One region of the Paenibacillus sp. SAFN-054 genome, then DNA from elsewhere that is predicted to be linked to it. Evidence: predicted binding sites of a transcription regulator. Region 1 holds the regulator's gene; the other holds the start of a gene.
What was found. The regulator CtsR, encoded in region 1, represses protease genes until heat stress. The targets are predictions, from matches to a motif close to ATGGTCAATAAAGGTCAAACA.

Region 1 (3,761 bases):
CACTTCTCCAACATACTTCATGCGATTTAAGATTTATGGCGTAAAGATCCGTCCACAAATTCACAATTTCATCCCCATCATACACAGGTTGCTGTGAAGAACATGCATTTTAGCAGCTAATTTTATCATTTAACACGTTGGCCTTGTGGGTAATTCGTTGACTTTGCACACACCCTTTGCGATACTGAGCATGTAATCCACAGAAAGAACGATAAATGGAAAGACATGATGTAGCCCCTCTTTTTGAATACATAAGTGAGGTGAATGGGATGGAAATCAGGACACTAAAACCGGACGACTTTGATGCCATGATCCGGCTGGGTGAATACGCCTTCCAATATCGGATGTCCGAGGAGTCGAAGGCGAACGCGAGACAACGCTTTAATCCTGAAACGGTATGGGGAGCCTTCGACGAAGAGGGCAAGCTGTGCGCCAAGCTTGGACTTCTGTCTGCTGATATTTTCGTGAACGGTGAGCGGATGCCGATGTCCGGCATCGGGGGCGTGGCAACATGGCCTGAATACCGCAGACAGGGATTGGTCAAGCAGCTTCTTACGCATTCCCTCCAGGTGATGAATGAATCGGGTAAGCTGCTCTCCTTGCTGCATCCCTTTTCGTTTCCTTTTTACCGCAAATTCGGCTTTGAAATGTTCTGTGATTATAAGAAGTATGTGATCCCGACCGATAAGCTTCCGGCAAAGGAGTCATTCGATGGGGATGTGCGCCGCGACATCACAGACATTGCTGTTTTAAACCGGATCTATGAAGCATACGCCCAAGGATACAACGGCATGATGCTCCGGAACGAGGATCGGTGGAAGCATTCCATTCTGGATGATGAGGGACATACCGCGGTTTACTACTCAGCATCCGGTGAGCCCGAGGGATATGTACTGTACAAAGCCGAGAAGAAGGAGCTATTGGTCGAAGAATTCGTCTGGTTGAATGAGGATGCGAGAAAAGGTCTGTGGGCATTCCTTTGCAATCACGATTCCATGGTCACTCAAACCATATTGGCACAGATGCCTGCAGATGATGGGCTGACCTATACGCTTCAGGACCCTCGAATCACGCAGGAGATCGTACCCTATGGAATGGCGCGGATCATCAATGCTGCAGGCTTTGTGGAGAATTTTGCTTTTGGGAAAAGCACACAACAACAGTCCTGGACGATACAAATCAGTGATCCATATGCTCCTTGGAATGAGGGGTGCTGGCAGTGGACTTTAACAGACGATGGCCGTGCTGCCGTTGAGGCTATTTCCGAGGCTAAGACTCAGCTTCAGTGCGACATTCAGACGCTTACCGTCATGATGATGGGGTATAAACGCCCGCAAGAGCTTCATAAACTGGGCAGACTGACCGGTGATGAGGAAGCCGTTCACCGCCTTGAGCTCGCCATCCCTCGGAACCAGACCTTTTTGCTGGACTACTTCTAATGTAATTTCGCGACTCCCTTCCTGATATTTCAAGTGGGGAGTTTTTTTGTCCGCACTGGCAGATCCTTCTTTGGACGTTTTCTTACCTAATAGGGGATGAAATCGGGCAAAAGGGTCAAAAATGTTAAAAGTGAAGCTTTCCCCTTGGCAAAACAGGATAATATGTTATAATATAGTCAAAGAAAGTCAAAGTCAGTTGGAGATCGAATAATGAACCTTGGACACTGCTTTGCAGTGAAGGTTTATGTATGATCCGAATTCTCGATTGTTACACTATACGAAGCAGAAGCTGCGGGAATACCGGCGGCCCATGTTTGTATTCTTTTCCGGTTCGCGTATAGAATCTTTGGTTAATTTTTATGGTATCGGCATCGATTCGTTTGGCTTCAAGGCCGTTCCGATTACTACATAAAAATGTTGCTGTAAGAAGGCCATCTGACAAGGTGGCTATCAGCAGTTTTTGAAGGAGACCATACCCAATTCTAACCGGACCCTAGGTGAAGCAACCGGCTTTCAAGCAGCAATACAAGTGGAGGATGAATGATGCGTAATATCTCTGATGTTATTGAACAATATCTGAAGGGTATTTTGCATGAAAGTCCCGAAGGATTGATCGAAATACAGCGTAATGATCTGGCGGATCATTTTTCATGCGTCCCTTCCCAGATCAATTATGTCATAAGCACAAGGTTTACGCTGGAAAAAGGCTATCTCGTGGAAAGCAAGCGCGGAGGTGGCGGTTATATCCGCATTCGGCGCATTGACCTTCCGCAGCATTCGGCGCTTCATACGCATCTGCATACGACGATTGGCAGCACGATCGACCAGACCGTCGCGGAAGGGCTGATTTATCAGCTGGAGGAGGCCCGCTTCTTAACGAAACGGGAAGCGAACATGATGCGAGCCGCGATTGCCCGAGAGGTCCTGATGGTCAAACTTCCCTACCGGGATGAGATACGTGCGAGAATCTTAAAGGCGATGCTGATTTCTTTGCTGGGCAAATGAGTCTGCGGAGAAAAGGAGGTACATCGATATGCTATGCCAGGAATGCGGCAAAAGGCCCGCAACACTGCATTTTACCAAAATCGTCAATGGCGAAAAAAATGAGTTCCATATCTGTGAAACCTGCGCGAGGGAAAAGGGAGAGATGATTCCGGGCTCCTCGGGCGGATTTTCCATACACAGCCTTTTATCAGGACTGCTTGATTTTGAGACGGCAGGAAAAGGGGCAGCCAGCAGCATCAAAGCGGCACAGTCGCAGCGCTGCGAGGAATGCGGCATGACCTATTCGCAGTTCAGCAAAATCGGCCGTTTCGGCTGCAGCTCCTGCTACAAATATTTTGACGACCGTCTCGATCCGCTCTTCAAAAGAGTGCACGGAAATACCGTGCATGTCGGCAAAGTGCCGAAGAGAAGCGGCGGCCGGATTCAATTGAAACGAAAGATCGATGATCTCAAGCTCGAACTGCAGCAGCGCATCCAGCAGGAAGAATTTGAGGAAGCTGCTCAGCTGCGGGACCAGATCAGAACACTTGAAAAAGAGATGGCAGGACAGTAATGTTCGCGGCAAGAGAGAGGAGGAATAGCGAATGCCCAATCTCCGGTTTACCGAGAAAGCGCTCAGTGAATGGATGCGGGGGACGGCAAGCGACTCCGATATCGTGATCAGCAGCCGGGTGCGAATCGCCCGGAACCTGCAGCACTTGCCTTTTCCTCTTTTGGCGACACGCCAGCAGTCGGAGGAAGTGCTGAATCGCCTGGCCAAGGTGTCGGAGGATCAGGATTTGCAGTCGATCGGAACGTTTTATACCATTAAATTGGATGAGATCGAGCCAATCGATAAAAAGGTGCTGGTCGAGAAGCATCTCATCAGCCCGAGCCTGGCTGGAGAGTCCCAGAATGGGGCCGTCATGATCAGCGAGGACGAATCCATCAGCATTATGATTAACGAAGAGGACCATCTTCGCATTCAATGTCTGTATCCGGGTTTTCAGGTCCGCGAGGCATGGGAAAAGGCAACGTCCATCGATGACCTGTTCGAGGCCGACGTGGATTATGCTTTTGACGATAAGCGGGGTTATCTGACCAGCTGCCCAACCAATGTGGGAACGGGGCTCCGGGCATCGGTCATGATGCATCTTCCGGCGCTGGTAATGACGCAGCAGATCAACCGGATTTTGTCCGCGGTTTCGCAGGTAGGCTTAACCGTTAGAGGAATTTACGGTGAAGGCAGCGAAGCAATAGGTAACCTGTTTCAAATCTCCAACCAGATTACGCTGGGACAGACGGAGAATGAGATCATCGACAACCTGCACAGCGTGG
Region 2 (3,761 bases), on a different contig from region 1:
GCAGCCTTCAAATAGGTTGCAGCGATGCGTAGGTCTGGAAAAATGATGAACAGAATTATACTTTTTTCGCCTGTATGCGACAATACTGTAACCGCCTTTGTCATCCAATCCGGTTCGGCTCTTCGTATAATGGGGAAGTGGATAAATTCAGTAATCATTCATGTGACTAGCATATGTAGCAATGTTTGGAGAGGAGACATAACCAATGAATAAGACGATGAAATTCAGCGCGGCTGTCCTGGCCGCAGGAGTATTGTTTGGCGGAGCGAATGTAACGGGGGGAGCGATGGTGCATGCTGCAGCCGCCAAGCCGGCGGTAAAGCAGACGGTGGAGCCGTCCGTTGTCCTTAAATATAACGGAACGACGCTGAAACAGCAGGGTAAAATCGTTAACGGCATCACGATGATTCCAGTGACGGTCCTGCGCGATTCGCTGGGTCTGCCACTGAGCTACAATCCGGGAACCAAAACCTACAGCGTTGGCAGCGGAATCACCAAGCTGAACCTCGAAGTATCCGAGTATGGCGTGATGAGCAATCTTAACGGTTATTATATTTACAATTATACCGGCGATGTTGATATCTATGAATCCAAGAATATCAATGGACATCTGTACGTGCCGTTCAAGGTTCTGAACGATTTCATGGGCTTTAAAGGTGCATGGAACCCATCCCTGAAATCGCTGGATATCAGCAAGCAAACGATGAACAGCATCAATATTTCCAGCGAAACGCTGACCAAGTCGAACAAGAATGCAAGCATTGTGGCACACTATCCGCAGGTGAGCGGACTTCCGGACGACGTGCAGTCCAAGATCAATAAAGTATTTAAGGATGATGCTGAAGCCTTCGCTGCCGACAGTGAAAAGCAGGCATCCCATCGGGACGGCAAGGTCGAGAACATGTATGACTTTGTCCAAAGCTTCGTCGTGACCTATAACCGCGACGGCATTCTCAGCGTAGTGACCGACAAGTATGGTTACACGGGCGGGGCGCATGGCGGCACTTATCGTGAGGGCCTGACCTTCTCCTTGAAGGACGGCAAGCAGTTAGGCCTTGGCGATGTACTGAAGGGTGCACCGGATTACAAGCAGAAGCTCGACAAAATGCTAAAGCAGCGGGCGAAGAAAGATGCCTTTTTGGATATGGTCGTCAAATTAAAGGATAAACCGGATTTCTACGTCAAAGAAGGCGGCATTGCCATCTACTATCAACAATATGAAATCGCGCCGTACGCAGCCGGATTCCCTACTTATATGTTTAGTTTCGGCGAATTGCTGCCTGCGGGCACCGTCCCCTTCGCGGATTACAAGTAATCATTTCTAAATCAAAATTCGCTGATAAAAAAGAAAAGGCATTCCGGGCTCTAAAGCCTGGGATGCCCTTTTGGCGTGTATAACAGCAGTACACGACAGCGGTGTTCGGAGGAGATATTAAAAGATCCGCTTCCCTGAAAACAAGGAAGCGGATCTCTTGTATAAATATGAAAGGGGCTTATACGCCTTGTACCGGAGGATGCTCCAGCACTTTATCGATCAAGCCGTACTCCGCAGCATCTTTCGCGCTCATGAAGTAGTCGCGGTCCGTATCCTTCTCGATGCGTTCCAGCGGCTGGCCTGTGCGCTCTGCGAGAATGCGGTTCAACGTATCGCGCATTTTCAGGATGCGGCGGGCGCGGATTTCGATGTCCGTTGCCTGGCCTTGAGCACCGCCGAGCGGCTGGTGAATCATGATCTCACTGTTTGGCAGGCCGTAGCGTTTGCCTTTGGCGCCTGCATTCAGCAGGAATGCGCCCATGGAAGCGGCGAGACCTACGCAGATCGTAGAAACGTCCGGTTTGATATACTGCATCGTATCGTAAATGGCCATACCGGCTGTAATGGAGCCGCCCGGGCTGTTGATGTAGAGATGAATATCCTTTTCAGGGTCTTCGGCAGCCAGGAACAGCAGCTGGGCAATAATCGAATTGGCAACCACGTCGTTGACATCGGAACCCAGGAAAATAATGCGGTCCTTCAAGAGTCTGGAATAAATGTCGTACGCGCGCTCGCCGCGGTTGCTTTGTTCAACGACCATAGGTACATAACTCACGTGGAAAACCTCCCTATTCATGGATCAAAATGTAATCATTCTATTCATACTGTTACCGTATTAACCACATGATAAACAATTTCAAACAAAAAGTCAAAGAAAGTCAAACTCAGGGTAAAAAAAATAGCCGATGATTGGCTTTTGTCCTGCTGGTTAAACATATGGTAGAAGTTTGGTAATTATAATGGCGCGCCCGCGAGGAATCGAACCTCGATCTCAGGCTCCGGAGGCCTACGTCATATCCATTGGACCACGGGCGCACGATGCAACCTTACTTCTATTTATTGATATTGTGCAGCAAAAATGATTATATGTCATATTGCGAAAGATTGCAAGAGGTTATTTGGTGAATGCGGACAAGCCCTGGTTTCATGCAGCTTTTAATCCCTTCGGCCCCTACGCCTGTATAAGAGGAAGAAAGAATGTAAAAGATAGTCGTTGGACTACTTGCAACTGGGCTGAAAATTGAGTAGAATGTAAGTGGGACTTAAAACGTTAACCCGGGACATTTTAAGGCCATGGAGTCGAAGTGAAGGAAGCTGAAGTTGCAGGAGTGGAAAGCAATGCGGAAAATATTAGAGATACAAAAGCAGCTTCTGCCTGATCTCATGGACATTCTCAAGACAAGGTACACCATTCTTCATCAGATCATGCTCTCAGAACTCATAGGCCGGCGTACGCTGGCGGCATCCCTTCATATGACGGAACGGGTGCTGCGTGCGGAGACGGATCTGCTTAAGGCCCAGGGCCTTATTGAAATTGAGAGCTCCGGCATGAGGATCAGTGAGGTTGGACGCACGCTGCTGGAAGAGATGGGACCGATGGCCAAGGAGCTGTTCGGACTGAACGAGCTCGGGGAGAAGATTCGCCTCGCCTACGGCCTGCGGAAGGTGGTTGTCGTGCCGGGGGATTGCGAATCCTCGCTGCTGACCAAACGGGATCTCGGACGCGCAGGGGCCAAAGCGCTGCTGGGAGTCATGAGTCAGGGAGACACGGTTGCCGTTACAGGCGGTTCGACGCTGGCTGCGGTTGCAGAGGAGCTGAACCCGCAGGGTTCGGTACCGATGAAGAACAGCTGGTTTGTACCGGCCAGGGGCGGACTTGGAGAGAGCATGGAATTCCAGGCCAACACCATTGCATCAACGATGGCGAAGCGCGTAGGCGCGCAGTACCGGCTGCTGCATGTGCCGGATCTGCTGAGCGATGACGCTTACCAATCGCTTGTACAGGACCGAAACATTCAGGAAATCGTACAGGTGATAAGGCAGTGCCGCATCATCGTGCACGGCATCGGCGACGCTATGGAGATGACCCGGCGCAGGAAGCTGGATTTGTCTGCGGTGCAGGAGATTCAGAAGGAAGGCGCGGTAGCCGAATCCTTTGGCTACTACTTTAACGAACAGGGTGAAGTCGTCCATCGCATGATTACGCTGGGGCTCCGGCTCGAGGATATTATGCGAACGGAGATTGTCATTGGAATCGCCGGCGGGAAAGACAAGGCGAACGCCATTCATTCCGTGCTGAAATTCGGCCATGAGAATATTCTCGTGACGGATGAAGCTGCTGCCATCGAGATTTGCAGGCAGATTGACGAATCATCCCTCGAAAACCATTAAACGAGTTATCAATACAGGTGTAATTGCCTGTTTTGAATAAATACTGGATTTTGCG

Region 2: clpP (ATP-dependent Clp endopeptidase proteolytic subunit ClpP) is a predicted target of CtsR. The motif match lies at 2,180-2,200, and genes of this name have one in related genera.

What each region holds. Positions count from the first base shown of each region.
Region 1 is NZ_JBQCKS010000010.1:62,096-65,856, reverse strand. It holds gene ACTHPM_RS26710 (GNAT family N-acetyltransferase) at 270-1,439, shown strand; gene ACTHPM_RS26705 (CtsR family transcriptional regulator) at 1,983-2,444, shown strand; gene ACTHPM_RS26700 (UvrB/UvrC motif-containing protein) at 2,473-2,997, shown strand; gene ACTHPM_RS26695 (protein arginine kinase) at 3,029-3,761, shown strand, end outside.
Region 2 is NZ_JBQCKS010000009.1:36,299-40,059, forward strand. It holds gene ACTHPM_RS26150 (DUF4163 domain-containing protein) at 1-15, shown strand, start outside; gene ACTHPM_RS26155 (PdaC/SigV domain-containing protein) at 206-1,315, shown strand; gene clpP (ATP-dependent Clp endopeptidase proteolytic subunit ClpP) at 1,494-2,090, opposite strand; tRNA gene ACTHPM_RS26165 (tRNA-Arg) at 2,276-2,350, opposite strand; gene ACTHPM_RS26170 (sugar-binding transcriptional regulator) at 2,654-3,706, shown strand.